Linked DNA regions of Nordella sp. HKS 07. The protein of the gene in region 1 interacts with the protein of each later gene in a pairwise test. Links are inferred from orthologs where the notes say so. Each region holds a gene or a part of one and is shown on either strand. Other genes may lie near its edges.

The links.
Region 2: the proteins of rho (region 1) and nusG interact in binary tests that used the Escherichia coli proteins (3 or more experiments, as listed by UniProt). The link is inferred for Nordella sp. HKS 07 from one-to-one orthologs.

Annotation. Positions count from the first base shown.
Region 1 is NZ_CP049258.1:2,357,049-2,364,920, reverse strand. The notes cover bases 2,937-5,846. They hold rho (transcription termination factor Rho), read left to right. Parts: upstream 2,937-3,704; coding sequence 3,705-4,988; downstream 4,989-5,846. Other genes in these bases: G5V57_RS10990 (thioredoxin domain-containing protein), read right to left, coding at 4,974-5,846; hemJ (protoporphyrinogen oxidase HemJ), read left to right, coding at 3,068-3,499; hemE (uroporphyrinogen decarboxylase), read left to right, coding at 2,937-3,061. Also shown: G5V57_RS11020 (shikimate dehydrogenase), read right to left, coding at 1-247; G5V57_RS11015 (nucleoside triphosphate pyrophosphatase), read right to left, coding at 244-831; G5V57_RS11010 (pyruvate, water dikinase regulatory protein), read right to left, coding at 828-1,640; more of hemE, read left to right, coding at 2,027-2,936; more of G5V57_RS10990, read right to left, coding at 5,847-7,010; tRNA uridine-5-carboxymethylaminomethyl(34) synthesis GTPase MnmE, read left to right, coding at 7,082-7,872. UniProt on the Escherichia coli protein: Facilitates transcription termination by a mechanism that involves Rho binding to the nascent RNA, activation of Rho's RNA-dependent ATPase activity, and release of the mRNA from the DNA template.
Region 2 is NZ_CP049258.1:6,259,489-6,267,167, reverse strand. Bases 3,700-6,416 are described here. They hold nusG (transcription termination/antitermination protein NusG), read left to right. Parts: upstream 3,700-4,649; coding sequence 4,650-5,183; downstream 5,184-6,416. Other genes in these bases: rplA (50S ribosomal protein L1), read left to right, coding at 5,811-6,416; rplK (50S ribosomal protein L11), read left to right, coding at 5,375-5,809; secE (preprotein translocase subunit SecE), read left to right, coding at 4,451-4,645; tuf (elongation factor Tu), read left to right, coding at 3,700-4,345. Also shown: G5V57_RS29645 (haloacid dehalogenase type II), read right to left, coding at 1-53; G5V57_RS29635 (MFS transporter), read right to left, coding at 576-1,799; 23S rRNA (guanosine(2251)-2'-O)-methyltransferase RlmB, read right to left, coding at 1,963-2,727; more of tuf, read left to right, coding at 3,155-3,699; more of rplA, read left to right, coding at 6,417-6,512; rplJ (50S ribosomal protein L10), read left to right, coding at 6,842-7,360; rplL (50S ribosomal protein L7/L12), read left to right, coding at 7,413-7,679. UniProt on the Escherichia coli protein: Part of the processive rRNA transcription and antitermination complex (rrnTAC). The complex forms an RNA-chaperone ring around the RNA exit tunnel of RNA polymerase (RNAP).

The DNA.
Region 1 (7,872 bases):
GCCGGGCGGTCGCCGCATCGGCAGTGCGCACCGCGCGGAAGGCCGCTTCCTTATGCGGGAGAGTCACATTGCAGCCGGCGAGGCCATTAGCCATGAGGCTGGAGAAGAAAGCCGATAGTTCCTCCGGCTTCACCGGGAGCCTTTCATAGCTGCCGGCAATACCATAGCGCTTCAGCCAATAGCCGTGGATGAGCGGTGAGCGTGAATGGCTGATCGGCCATCCAATGACACAGGCTTTCCGGGTCATACCGGCACGGCCCCTTTTCGTCTCAGGAAATCCAGCAGCGGCAGCAGCGGCAAGCCCAGTATGGTGAAGTAGTCGCCGTCGATCTTTTCGAAAAGCTGGGCACCGAGACCTTCGAGCTTGTAGCCACCGACCGATGTCGTCACATCGCCGCCCACCTTCACCAGGTAGTCCTCGAGAAAGCCGTCTGAGAAGGACCGCATCGTCAACGTGGCCTGGCCCAGAGTCTGCCAGACGATCTTTCCATCCTGGGCGCAGCACAAGGCCGTTTCGAGTATATGGCGGCGGCCGCGCAGCTCGGTCATCTGGCGGCGGGCATCCTCTGCGCTGGCCGGCTTGTCATAGGCCCTACCGGCGAGATTGAGAACCTGATCCGCGCCAATGACCAGTGCCCCAGAAACTCGATTCGCCACCGAAACAGCCTTGGCGCCCGCCAGTTTCTGGGCGAGATCTCCGGGACTTAACCCATGAGAGTGTCGTTTCAGCTCCGTTTCGTCCACATCCGGCGCAATCGTTTCGAAAGTAAGCCCGGCTTTGGCCAGAAGTTCGCCTCGGATCCGGCTGGTCGAGGCCAGAACCAGTTTCATGAACTAGAGTCCTCTTTCTCATGACGCTCACGCATCAGGTTGATGATCGCGGCAGCGGTCTCCTCGATCGAGCGGCGGGTCACATCGATGATCGGCCAATTATGGCGGCTGCACAGTCTGCGCATATGTGACAGCTCCGCCGCGATCGCGCCATGATCGACATAGTCGGTCTCGCCCTGTTCATTCATCGCCAGCAGCCGGTGCTTGCGGATCTGGGCGATGCGTTCGGTACTGGCGATGAGACCCACGACGAGCGGTCTGGTGACCGTCTCGAGCTCTTTCGGGGGCGCGATATTGGGCACGATCGGGACATTCGCGGTTTTTATGCCGCGATTGGCGAGATAGATGCTGGTCGGCGTCTTGGAAGAGCGGCTGATGCCTGTCAAGATGACATCGGCCTGCTCGAGATCCTCAGCATGCTGACCATCGTCATGGAGCATGGTGAAGTTCAAGGCGTCTATGCGGCGAAAATATTCAGCGTTGAGAGCATGCTGGCCGCCGAGCTGAGGACGCGACTGGGCATTGAGATATTGGGCGAGGCTGGCGATCACCGGATCGAGGATCGAGATGCAGGGAATGGAGAGCTCGGCGCATCTTCTCTCGAGCTGGGTCCTGAGCTCGGTGTCGATCAGCGTGAAAAGGACCACTCCCGGCTGGCTTTCAATCTCCGTCAGCGCACGCGCGAGCTGTTTGGACGTGCGCACCAGGGCATAGATGTGCTCGACGGGTTGATAGTCGCCATAATAGGCCATGGCGGCGCGGGCCACCGTGTTGAGCGTTTCGCCCGTCGCATCCGAGATCAGATGCATGTGGAAAAATCTTGGCGAGGACACTGGGAAGGCCGGGGATCACTTGTGGATAAAGGGCGCCGGTTAAGGCCTTGGAAAGGTTTCTATCATTTTGTTGGTGGGGTAATCCACAATTTCCCCGGCAAGAATTCCCACCCGCTTATTCTGTGGACAATGGCGCGGCTGTTGACATCAGCCTGATGACCTGTGGACGATATCGCGTACTTAGAGCACAACTCTTTGAGAAACATGCGGTATTTTGCATCAGCCTGTTTCCCTCAGCAGCACTGGGAAAGTGTGATAACAGGTCCCGGTTGGCAAAGTCTGGACAAGGTCAGTATTCATGACTCTCGACCCCCAGCATCCTAATCAGACTCTCATCTATTCTATTCTATTGGTATGTACTCATGAATCATTCAGCGCTGCTCGACGTCTTGAAAGGAAGAAAGCCTTCGAGGCGTCCAGTCTGGTTCATGCGCCAGGCAGGCCGCTATTTGCCTGAGTATCGGGCAACGCGGGGCAAGGCGGGTTCGTTCCTCAAATTGTGTTACGCGCCCGATCTCGCGAAGGAAGTGACGCTGCAGCCATTGCGGCGCTTCGACGTCGACGCGGCGATCGTCTTCGCCGACATATTGGTCGTGCCGCAGGCGATGGGGCTGGGTCTTGCCTTTGCGGAAGGCGAAGGGCCGGTCGTCGAGAAGGTCAGCGGGTCCGACCGGGTGAATGCCTTGCGGCCGCTCGATGAAGCGGAGGAAGTACGTCTCGTCTGCGAGACGGTGAAAGCCGTCAAGGCGGAATTGCCACATGATATCGCATTGATCGGTTTCTGCGGCGCCCCGTGGACGGTGGCAAGCTACATGATCGGTGGCGGCGGAGAAGGCGGGCGGGAGGTGGCGCGCGCGGTTGCAGCGAGCCGGCCGGAGTGGTTCACCGTTCTGATGGAGCTGGTGATCGAGGCATCGGCGGCCTATCTCGTGCGTCAGATCGATGCAGGCGCCGATGTGGTGCAGATTTTCGATTCCTGGGCGGGAGACCTGCCGGGCTATCTGCAGGAGACACTGAGCGGGGAGCCGATCGCGGCCATCATAACAAAGGTCCGGGAGCAGAGGCCGGGCGTGCCGGTGATCGTTTTCGCCCGCGGCGCGGGAGCGGGCCATAAGCGGATCGGCGAAATGACCGGGGCTGAATGCTTAGGGGTGGAGACGTCGATGCGGCTCGATTGGGCGCGGGACAATCTATCGGCGGCCCATGCCATTCAGGGCAATCTCGATCCTCTGCTGGTGGAAGCGGGCGGCAAGGCTTTGGAGGAAGGCGTGGAGGAAGTGGCTCGTGTCCTGCCGATGGAGCGGCATATCTTCAATCTGGGGCACGGGATGCGGCCGGCGACGCCGCCAGAGCATGTCGATCGGGTGGTGAAAATCTTGCGCAAACGAGATGGATAGCTGGCTATGGCGTATCTATGGCTCAAGGCATTCCACATCATTGCGATGGTGGCCTGGATGGCGGGGTTGTTCTATCTGCCGCGGCTGATGGTCTATCATCGGCGCACCGCGGTGGGCGGGGAAACCTCTGAAATCTTCAAGACCATGGAGCGCCGACTGCTCAAGGCGATCATGTATCCGGCGATGGGTCTGACCTGGGTCTTTGGCCTGGCGCTGATCTGGGTGACGGATGCGGCGGCGAATCCGAGCCTGTGGCTATGGGTCAAGCTTCTGGGCGCTGTCGCGATGACGGCCTTTCATTTGTGGCTGGCAAAATTCGTCAAGGCGTTCGGCGAGGATGAGCGGCCGCGCGATGAGGGGTTCTTCCGGCTGATCAACGAGGTCCCGACGGTGCTCCTGATCGTCATCGTGATCATGGCGGTGGTAAAACCGCTCTGAAAATTAATAGTTTTCAAGGGGAGCGGATTTTGTTAAAGCTCTCGCGAAGCAGTGACCGGTTCAAGGTTCCCCCCTCAAAGGACCGGCAGGATTCTTCTCCAGAATCAGCTCCCTCCCTCGCCCGCCGGGCCCCTTGTTTAAGACCCGGTACCTCAACACCGATTTTTGGTCGATGCCGGCTTTTCCGGCGTCCACGATAACCCCCATGACAACCATTTCAGAACTCAAAGAAATAAAACTCCATTCCCTGAAGGAAAAAACACCCGCGGAGCTCCTGGTCATCGCCGAGGAGCTGCAGGTCGAGAACGCCAGCGCGCTGCGCAAGCAGGAGCTGATGTTCGCCATCCTCAAGAGCTTGGCGGCACGCGACGTCGAGATCATCGGCGAAGGCGTCGTCGAGGTGCTGCAGGACGGCTTCGGTTTCCTGCGCTCTCCCGACGCGAATTATCTTGCCGGTCCCGACGATATCTATGTGAGCCCGAGCCAGATCCGGCGCTTCACCTTGCGCACCGGCGATACGGTCGAGGGGCAGATCCGCAGCCCGAAGGACGGCGAACGCTATTTCGCGCTGCTCAAGGTCAACACGATCAATTTCGAGGATCCGGACAAGACCCGTCATAAAGTTCATTTCGACAACCTGACGCCGCTCTATCCGGACGAGCGGCTTGAAATGGAAATCCAGGATCCGACGAGGAAGGATTTCTCGGCCCGGGTGATCGATATCGTGTCGCCGATCGGCAAGGGCCAGCGCGGCCTGATCGTGGCGCCGCCGCGCACCGGCAAAACGGTGCTCCTGCAGAATATCGCGCAGTCGATCACCTCAAACCATCCGGAATGCTATCTGATCGTTCTCCTGATCGACGAGCGCCCGGAAGAAGTGACCGATATGCAGCGGTCCGTTAAGGGCGAAGTCATATCGTCGACCTTCGACGAACCGGCGTCGCGACATGTGCAGGTCGCCGAAATGGTGATCGAGAAAGCCAAGCGCCTGGTCGAGCATGGCCGCGACGTGGTCATCCTGCTCGATTCGATCACCCGGCTCGGGCGCGCCTATAACACCGTGGTGCCCTCATCCGGTAAGGTGCTGACCGGCGGTGTGGACGCCAATGCGTTGCAGCGGCCGAAGCGGTTCTTCGGCGCGGCGCGCAATATCGAGGAAGGCGGGTCGCTGACGATCATCGCCACAGCGCTGATCGATACCGGCAGCCGCATGGACGAAGTGATCTTCGAAGAGTTCAAAGGCACCGGCAACTCGGAAATCATCCTCGACCGCAAGGTGGCGGACAAGCGTGTCTTCCCGTCGATCGACATTCTGCGCTCCGGCACCCGCAAGGAAGAGTTGCTGGTCAAGCCGGACCTGCTGAAGAAGACCTATGTTCTGCGCCGCATCCTGAACCCGATGGGAACCGTGGATGCGATCGAGTTCCTGCTCGACAAGTTACGCCAGACCAAGACGAATGGCGACTTCTTCGACTCAATGAACGCGTAACAGCGCAAGCGCTTCATCGACCTGTTCAACTGTTTCAGCCGGGGCGGCACAGACCTGTCCCCGGCAGAGATAGGCGCGTGACTGGGATCCTGAGGATTTGTGCCGGGCGGGATGGGCCGCGGGCAAACTCTCCGGGTCAGCGATCCACTGTATGATAGCATTTGTGCCGGTCGCGGCGATCAGCCGCCGGAAACGCGGATCGCCGAAAGGATCGCCTTCCCTCCCGCTCATGACGATCTGCACCGGATCGGCAAGTACGGTGAAGGCGTCGATAAAGCTCGCATAACCGAAGGGATTGTTGATCGCCTCGGCGGCGAAAGCGCGGTGGATGGCGTGCGCCTTGTCGAGGTGGGCTGGATCGCCGGTCAGATGATGGAGAGCGGCGAGATTGCGCAGCATGACGGCGTTGGCATTGGGAGTTGCATCGTCATGGCCCTGAATGCCTCGATGAATGAGGCCCGCTTCGGCTGAGGCAAAGGCGAAGGCGCCTCGTTTGGCATCCCAATGATGATCGATCATGGCGGCGCAGAGCTTCTCGGCCAAGACGAGGTGATTGCCGCCCGGGGTAATGGCTATCAAGGCCAGGGCGGCCGTGATCATGTGGGCATAACCCTCAGCGGTTGCGTCATAGCGCAATCGCCCAGCGCGCCAGGAATGATGAAGGCGCTCCTCCTTCCAATGATGTGCGATGATGGCGGCGAAAGCATCCTGGGCGAGTTTCGCCCAATCCGGCCGCGCCAGCAGGAGAGCGGCGTCGGCGAGAGCCGAGATCATGAGGCCGTTCCAATCGGCGAGGACCTTGTCGTCATAGCCGGGCGGGATGCGCTTGGTGCGTGCGGCAAAGAGAATCTGGCGTGAGGCCGCGAGACGGCGCTCACTCTCTTCATCGAGAAGCGGGAGAGACTTCAGTCGATTGAGGATGGTGTGGCCTTCCCAATTGCCGGCAGGGGACACATCGTAGATCTTGGCGAAGAGCGGGAAGTCGGTTTCGGAAAGAAGGCCGGCGATTTCTGCTGCGGTCCAGACGTAGAATTTGCCCTCCTCGCCTTCCGAATCTGCGTCGTAGCTCGCGGCAAATGCGCCGATCGGGGTCGTCATCTCACGCTGGACGAAGCCGATGGTCTCCTCGATTCGGTGGTGGAACAAGTCGTTGCCGGTGCGGCTGGCGACGCGTGCCAGGAGGGAGACGAGCTGGGCGTTGTCATAGAGCATCTTCTCGAAATGCGGGACGAGCCAACGGGCGTCGACTGAATAGCGTGCGAAGCCGCCACCGAGGTGATCGTAGATGCCGCCCTGGCAGATATGGGTCAGGGTGGTGATAACCGCGTCGGCGAGGCGGTGATCGTGGTCGCGCTCGGCCATGGTCCAGAGAAATGCGAAAAGCGATGCCTGCGGGAATTTGGGGGCGCCCTTCAGGCCGCCATGCTCAGGGTCGATAGCGCGGAGAAAAATCTGGGCGGCGTCGCGGGTGATATCGAGGGTAAGCGTCGCCTCCGCCTGTGGTTGTGTCGACTCGCGGCTGAGGGCGGAGAGGATCGCGGTGGCGTTGGTGGCGACCTTGTCGCGCTCCTCGCGCCAGATGCGGTTTATCTCCTTCAGCACATAGCGGAAGCTCGGCCGGCCATAGAGGGACTCCTTAGGGAAGTAGGTGCCGCCCCAGAAAGGGTGACCGTCAGGGGTCAGGAACATGGTGAGCGGCCAGCCGCCCTGCTCGCCGAGCGAATGCAGCGCCTGCATATAGAGGCGGTCGACATCGGGCCGCTCTTCGCGATCGACCTTGATCGCGACGAAATGGGCGTTCATGAGATGGGCAGTCTCTTCGTCCTCGAAGCTCTCATGCGCCATGACATGGCACCAATGGCAGGCGGCATAGCCGACGGACAGGATGATGGGCTTGTCCTCGGTGCGCGCCTTGGCGAAGGCGGGGTCGCCCCAGGCCATCCAGTGGACCGGGTTGTCCTTGTGCTGGAGGAGGTAGGGGCTGGTTTCGTCTTTAAGAAGATTTGCGGATAATGCGGTCATAACGCCATGCTAGCCCGTTGAGGCCTCAAGGGAAACCTGGCGATGGAACACAGTATCGATTCGAATCCGAAATGAGTGAAAGTAGTACCATTTTCGCCCTTTCTTCCGGCAGCGGAATGGCCGGCATCGCGGTCATACGGCTCAGCGGAGCCGGGGCATTCGCGGCGGCGCGGAGTCTGGCCGGAGTCCTACCGGCGCCGCGGCAGGCGGCCAGGCGCGCCTTCCGGCATCCGCAGACAAAAGATATCCTGGACGACGGACTGCTGCTGGTCTTTCCGGGGCCGCACAGCTTTACCGGCGAGGACGTGGCGGAGTTCCATCTGCATGGCAGCCTGGCGGTGGTCCGCGCCGTGCTGGAGGCGCTGGGCGGCATGGCCGGCCTGCGCCTGGCGGAACCGGGCGAGTTCACTCGGCGTGCTTTCCGCAATGGCCGGATGGATCTGGTGGCGGCGGAGGGAATCGGGGACTTGATTCGGGCCCGAACCGAAAGGCAGCGCAAACAGGCGCTCCATCATGCGCTGGGTGGTGCATCGCAGGTCATCGAGACCTGGCGCCGGGATCTCATCGCCATATTGGGCCGTGTCGAGGCAGCGGTGGATTTCTCCGACGAGGCGGATGTGGCGCGGGCGACTGTCGCCGATGTCAGGCGACGCCTGGATGACCTTATCGGTCGGATGCGGTCGGCGCTGGCGGAAGCGGACCGGGCCCAGGCGCTGCGCGACGGGCTCAAGGTGGTGCTCGCCGGCCCGCCCAATGTCGGCAAATCCAGCCTGCTCAACCGCCTGGCCCAGCGCGAGGCGGCTATCGTTTCGGCCATACCGGGAACCACGCGCGATGTTATCGAGGTCGCGATGGAATTCTC
Region 2 (7,679 bases), 3.9 Mb from region 1 along the record:
GCAAGCTCTGATTGCTTGGCGAGAAAGCCTGCCGCAGCCGTGGCAGCTATCATAGTCAACAAGCTTCTGCGAGTGCGGGACATCGTAACAGAGCCTCTTCGCATTTGTACGCATCGGTGACAGTAGATGTTACTTCCGGTCTAACATTTTTCGGGGGAGGAGATTGCGCCACCGCAGGCGGGGATACTCCGCACGCAAACTTTGCTGGGCCATTCTCGCCCTCGCACACCCCGGCATTCGATGGTGTCGCCGTCGATGGCGCAATTTGTAGCTGCCGGTGCAAAGCCGGAACGGCTTGCTGACGCACCGCCGCATAAAGGTCCGCCGACACTTAGGCGGCGCGCCTTTCCCCGATGCTGACGTTACCCTGACCACGCATCCTGATAGGAACCGTTTGTTGCAGCGCTCTAATAGTATGAATTTATTTGGCTAAATGGTGCCGGAAGAGGGGATTGAACCCCCGACCTTCGGTTTACAAAACCGCTGCTCTACCGCTGAGCTATTCCGGCGCCGCGCGACCCGCATATAGCTGGCCTGTTATCGCAGTGCAATCTCCTGATCGCCTGTCCGTCGCCTCAGGCCGCGGCTTTGGCCCGCTGCCGGCTGCCTTCGATATTGGGCAGGAACCAGGTCACGAGCCCGATGAGCGGCAGGAACGAACAGATCTTGAAGACATAGTTGATGCTGGTCATGTCGGCGATCTCGCCCAGAATGGCGGCGCCCAAGCCACCCATGCCGAAGGCCAGGCCGAAGAACAGGCCGGCGATCATGCCAGTCCGGCCAGGCACCAGCTCCTGCGCGAAGACGACGATGGCCGAAAAGGCCGACGACAGGATGAGCCCGATGATGATGGCAAGCACCAGCGTCCATTCGAGATTGGCGTAGGGCAGAGCGAGGGTGAACGGAACCGTGCCCAGGATCGAAAACCAGATCACATATTTCCGGCCGAAATAGTCGCCGAGCGGACCGCCGAGGAACGTGCCGGCGGCGACCGCGGCCAGAAACACGAAGAGATAGAGCTGCGAACTGTGGACCGACACGCCGAAGGTATCGATCAGATAGAAGGTCAGATAGTTGCCGAGGCTCGCCATGTAGACGAACTTCGAGAAGACCAGCGCCACCAGCACCGCAATGGCGAGCTTGATGCGCCCCGGCGAGAGATGCGCGATATGAGCGCGCTTCGTCGTGTTCGCGACGCGGGCGCGGCCATGAGTGGCGTACCAGCGCCCGACGAAGGTCAGAAGCCCCATGGCGACGATGCCCGCCGCCATGAACCAGGCGATGCTCTTCTGACCATTGGGCAGGATGATGAGGGCGGCAAGCAGGGGGCCGAGGGCCGAGCCGATATTGCCGCCGACCTGGAACAGCGACTGCGCAAAGCCGTGCCGGCCGCCCGAGGCGAGTCTCGCGACGCGCGATGATTCGGGGTGGAAGATCGCCGAGCCGATGCCGACGCAGCCGGCGGCGGCCAACAGCAGTGGATAGGAGTTGGCGGTGGCGATGAGACCGAGCCCCACCACCGTCATGCCCATGCCGACGGCCGCCGAATAGGGCTTCGGACGGCGATCGGTGTACATGCCGACAAGCGGCTGCAGCAGTGAGGCGGTGAGCTGGAAGGCGAGGGTGATGAAGCCGATCTGGCTGAAATCGAGCTGATAGGAATCCTTCAGGATCGGGTAGATCGAGGGCAGCAGCGACTGCATCATGTCGTTGAGCAGATGGCTGATGCTGAGCGCGGAGAGAACCGCAATGACCGTGTCGTCATGCGACGGCGCTTTGGTGGTCTCGGCAGTGGTCACGGCTCGGTTCCCGACTAGATCACGATGAGTTTGGATTGAATCAATCCAAACTCATAAACGTGATCGATTCTAACGTTTTAGCGCGGGATTGTTGCGAAAAACCGGTTTCCACTTTTTCGCATCCCGCGCTAATGGACGAGATTTCCTACCCGATCCCGCTGTTTCAGGCCCGCGCATTTTCGGAAGGCGAGCCACCCGAGCGATGCAGGGCATAAAGCGCGATCGCCGCCGCATTGGAGACGTTGAGGCTTTTGATCTCGCCCGGCATGTCGAGCCTTACCACCAGATCGCAGGTCTTGCGCGTCAACTGCCTGAGACCCTTGCCCTCGGCACCCAGCACCAGTGCCACGGGGCGCGATATCCGGGCGTCGCCGATATCCTCGGCCGCCTCGCTGTCGAGGCCGAGCAACAGGAAGCCATATTCCCTCAGTTCCTCCATGGCGCGGGCGAGATTGGTTACCTTGGCGAAGGGGACATGCTCATAGGCGCCCGAGGCCGATTTGAGCAGCACGCCCGAGGCTTCCGGGCTATGACGCGCGGTGGCGACGAGGGCCGTCGCTCCGAAGGCGGCGCAGTTCCTCATGATCGCTCCGACATTATGGGGGTCAGTCACCTGGTCGAGCAGGACGACGATTCCCTGGCGAGGGATCTGGTCGAGCCGGGGTTGACGTAAGGGCTCGCAGTCGAGGACCAGGCCCTGATGGACGGCGTCGGGGCCCAGCAGACGATCGAGCTCGCGGGGAAGGGCGGGTTCGACGGTGATTCTCGCCGTGGCGATCTCGTCCGTGAGTCGATCAGCGGCGTTCTTGGTCGCCAGAAGCTTGATAAATTTGCGTTTTGGGTTCTTCAGCGCCTCCGCTACGGTATGCACGCCGTAAAGGCGCTCAATTTCGTCGTTATGGGGCCGGTGCTTCTGGTGATCGGACATGGCCGCCCTTATATAGAAAGTCCTTTGCGGCTCAATCCCAGCGCGCCTTGTAGAAGCAGGACTTTTTGCGGTTGACACATTCCCGTGCGGCGCGCATAAAGCCGCCACTCAAGGGCCCGGGCAATCCCCGGGCTCCTTGGCGTTTGGCTCAAGCTCATACGGCGATTCGGGGGAATGTCCCGAGCGGCAAAGGGGGCGGACTGTAAATCCGCTGGCTTCGCCTTCGTAGGTTCGAGTCCTACTTCCCCCACCATCGCCATCGGGGGAGGGTCAAGCGCCGAGACTGAGGCCGAGCTTTGAGGAGTACGAGTTCCCGGGCGGGTGTAGCTCAATGGTAGAGCAACAGCCTTCCAAGCTGATGACGGGGGTTCGATTCCCCTCACCCGCTCCAACTTAAGATGTCCGAGCCTAGAACAGGGTTGTAGAAATGGCCAAAGAGAAATTCAACCGAGACAAGCCGCATTGCAATATTGGGACGATCGGCCATGTCGATCATGGCAAGACGTCTTTGACGGCGGCGATTACGAAGGTTTTGGCCGAGACCGGTGGGGCGACCTTCACGGCGTATGACCAGATCGACAAGGCGCCGGAAGAGAAGGCTCGCGGCATCACGATCTCGACGGCTCACGTCGAATATCAGACGAAGAACCGGCACTACGCCCATGTCGACTGCCCGGGCCACGCCGACTATGTGAAGAACATGATCACCGGTGCCGCCCAGATGGACGGCGCCATTCTGGTCGTGTCGGCCGCCGACGGTCCGATGCCGCAAACGCGCGAGCATATCCTGCTGGCCCGCCAGGTCGGCGTTCCGGCACTGGTCGTGTTCATGAACAAGGTGGATATGGTCGACGATCCGGAGCTTCTGGAGCTGGTCGAGATGGAGATCCGCGATCTACTCAATTCGTATCAGTTCCCGGGCGATGAGATTCCGATCGTCAAGGGTTCGGCTCTGATGGCGCTCGAAGGCAAGAGCCCGGAGCTCGGCCATGATGCGGTCCTGAAGCTGATGGAAGCGGTCGACAGCTACATTCCGCAGCCGGAGCGTCCGAAGGACCAGCCGTTCCTGATGCCGATCGAAGACGTGTTCTCGATCTCGGGCCGCGGCACGGTTGTGACGGGTCGTATCGAGCGTGGCGTCGTGAAGGTCGGCGAGGAAGTCGAGATCATCGGTCTGCGTCCGACGACGAAGACGACGGTTACCGGCGTCGAGATGTTCCGCAAGCTGCTCGATCAGGGCGAGGCTGGCGACAACGTGGGTGCGCTGCTGCGCGGTATCGACCGCACGGGTGTGGAGCGCGGTCAGGTTCTGGCGAAGCCGGGTTCGATCACGCCGCACAAGAAGTTCAAGGCCGAGGCTTACATTCTGACGAAGGAGGAGGGTGGCCGTCATACGCCGTTCTTCACCAACTATCGTCCGCAGTTCTACTTCCGCACGACGGACGTTACCGGCGTCGTGACATTGCCCGAGGGCACCGAGATGGTGATGCCTGGCGACAATGTGACGGTGGACGTGGAGCTGATCACGCCGATCGCGATGGAAGAGAAGCTGCGCTTCGCCATCCGTGAAGGCGGCCGCACCGTCGGCGCCGGCGTCGTCGCCAAGATCATCGAGTAACGGAGGCACATAGGGGTGTAGCTCAGTTGGTAGAGCGGCGGTCTCCAAAACCGCAGGCCGGGGGTTCGAGACCCTCCGCCCCTGCCACCCTCTAGAAAGAGACAAATGGCCAAGACAAACCCACTCGAGTTTCTCCAGGAAGTCCGCCAGGAAGCCAAGAAGATCACTTGGCCGAGCCGGCGCGAGACGATGATCACGACCGTCATGGTCCTGATCATGGTGGTGTTGGCGTCTGTCTTCTTCCTGGTCGTCGACGCCATCCTGAAATGGGGTGTCGAAAAGATGCTTTTCGGGATGTGAACGGATGACGAAACGCTGGTACATCGTTCACGCCTATTCGAACTTCGAGAAGAAGGTCGCCGACTCGATCAAGGAGCAGGCGACGCAGAAGGGCCTGGGCGACCTGTTCGAGGCGGTCATGGTACCGACCGAGGAAGTCGTCGAGATCCGCCGCGGCCGCAAGTTCAAGAGCGAGCGCCGCTTCTTCCCGGGCTATGTGCTGGTCAAGATGGACCTCACCGATCAGGCCTATCACCTGATCAAGAATACGCCCAAGGTGACGGGCTTCCTGGGATCGGACAACAAGCCGATCCCGATCACCGATGCCGAGGCCGCGCGTATCCTGAACCAGGTTCAGGAAGGCATCGAGCGGCCGAAGACATCGATCAGATTCGAGGTCGGCGAGCAGGTTCGCGTCGCCGATGGTCCGTTCGCTTCCTTCAACGGACTCGTCGAGGAAGTGGACGAACAGAGGGAACGCCTCAAAGTGGCAGTTTCCATTTTCGGCCGGCCGACGCCGGTCGAGCTCGAATACGGACAGGTCGAGAAGATCCGCTGATCGGATCGCCTGCCTGCGAGCATAATGCACCAAGACGCTCGCGTCTTGGTGATGACATTATGCTCCATATGAGAACGATCACGTTCATGACTTTTGACGGGGACCGTCAAAAGTCATCGTGATCTCCGGTGGGAGGCATTGCGCCGGACCACTAACCTCAGCTGCCGTCTTCGGACGGCGAGGGAAAGCAAATGGCTAAGAAAGTAGTCGGTTACGTTAAATTGCAAGTGCCGGCGGGACAGGCCAATCCGTCTCCGCCGATCGGTCCCGCGCTCGGTCAGCGCGGTCTTAACATCATGGAATTCTGCAAGGCCTTCAATGCGGCCTCGCAGGGCATGGAGCCGGGCTCGCCGGTGCCGGTGGTCATCACCGCCTATCAGGACAAGTCGTTCACCTTCGAGATGAAGGCGCCGCCGGCGTCCTATTTCCTCAAGAAGGCGGCCAAGATCAATGCCGGTTCGAAGGATCCGGGCAAGGGCGCGCCGATCGGCAAGGTCACGATGGCCCAGTGCCGCGAGATCGCCGAAAAGAAGATAAAGGGCATGAACGCGCGCGACCTTGAAGCCGCCACGCGTGAAATTGCCGGTTCCGCCCGCTCGATGGGCATCGAAGTGGTGGGGGACTGATATGGCCAAGATTGCCAAGCGCATTAAGAAGAACGCCGAAGGCCTGAGCCGCGAGAAGTTCTACGGCCTCGGCGAGGCGGTGAAGCTCATCAAGTCGCGCGCCACGGCCAAGTTTGACGAGACCATCGAGGTGGCGATGAATCTCGGCGTCGATCCGCGTCATGCCGACCAGATGGTCCGCGGCGTGTGCAACCTGCCGAACGGCTCGGGCCGTACGGTTCGCGTTGCTGTCTTCGCCAAGGGTGCCAAGGCTGAGGAAGCGAAGAAGGCGGGAGCCGATATCGTCGGTGCCGAGGATCTCTTCGAGATCGTCAACAAGGGCACGATCGACTTCGACCGCTGCGTCGCGACACCCGACATGATGGGCCTCGTCGGCCGTCTGGGTAAGGTGCTGGGCCCGCGTGGCATGATGCCGAACCCGAAGGTCGGCACGGTGACCATGGACGTCACGGCCGCCGTCAAGGCGGCCAAGGGCGGCGCCGTCGAGTTCCGTGTCGAGAAGGCGGGCATCATCCAGGCCGGCGTCGGCAAAGCGAGCTTCTCGGAAGAGCAGATCACCGGCAATATCAAGGCGTTTGTCGACGCCGTGATCAAGGCCAAGCCGCAGGGCGCCAAGGGCACCTTCGTCAAAAAAGTGTCTATTTCTTCGACTATGGGCCCCGGCCTGAAGCTCGACATTGCGAGCCTTACGGCTACCGCCTAACAAGTTTCTGGCTGAAAAGAGAAATTTTTTCAGTCAGTTAGCAGGAGATCTAAAAGTTTCCTGCGAACCTGTCCGAGATTGCTGGCGTGGGGCTTCGCTCCGCTTAAACATGAAAGCCCGCATGAGATAGGTCAAAGAGATCGTGTTCCCCTTCGGGAACAGTGATCGGTTTGAACCTTCAATGCCTCCGTCACCCAGCCACGGGATGCGCGGAGGGGACAGGCACATGAGCGCCGCTCGAGCCTCATCTGCCTCGCGCAGTCGGGTTCCGGCGGCTGGTGCATCGGCGCCTTCATCCTCGGAGAGGGCGCCAACTTAGGAGAGAGCAAGTGGAGAGAGCTGAGAAGAAAGAGCTCGTCACAGCGCTCAACAGGGTGTTCCAAGACACCACTGTTGTCGTTGTGGCCCACAATAAGGGCCTCACTGTCAATCAGGTCAACGACCTGCGCGGCAGGATGGCCCAGGCGGGCGCGACCATCAAGGTCGCGAAGAACCGTCTCGCTAAGCTTGCTCTGGATGGCACACCCGCAGCCGGTATCAAGGACCTGTTCACAGGTCCGACCATGGTGGCTTACGCCGCCGATCCGGTCGCAGCGCCCAAGGTCGCGGCTGAATTCGCCAAGGGGAATGAGAAATTCGTCATTCTCGGCGGCGCGCTCGGCACGACCATCATGGACGCCGCCGCGGTCAAGGCCCTCGCGGAACTGCCCTCGCTCGACCAGCTCAGGGCAAAGCTCATCGGCATGATCCAGACGCCGGCCACCCGCATCGCGGGCGTGGTCCAAGCGCCTGCCGGTCAGCTGGCGCGGGTGCTGAATGCCTATGCCACCAAAGACCAAGCTGCCTGACGGCTCGCTTTAGTAAAACCTGGTTCAAACTGATTGAAAGAGAGAATGTAAAATGGCTGATCTGTCCAAGATCGTTGATGATCTGTCCGCTTTGACGGTCCTCGAGGCCGCCGAGCTTTCGAAGCTTCTGGAAGAGAAGTGGGGCGTTTCCGCCGCCGCTCCGGTGGCCGTCGCCGCCGCTGCGGGTGGCGCTGCCGCCGCTCCGGTCGAAGAGAAGACCGAATTCACGGTCGTACTCGCCAAGGCCGGCGACAAGAAGATCGAAGTCATCAAGGAAGTCCGCGCGATGACCGGCCTGGGCCTCAAGGAAGCCAAGGAC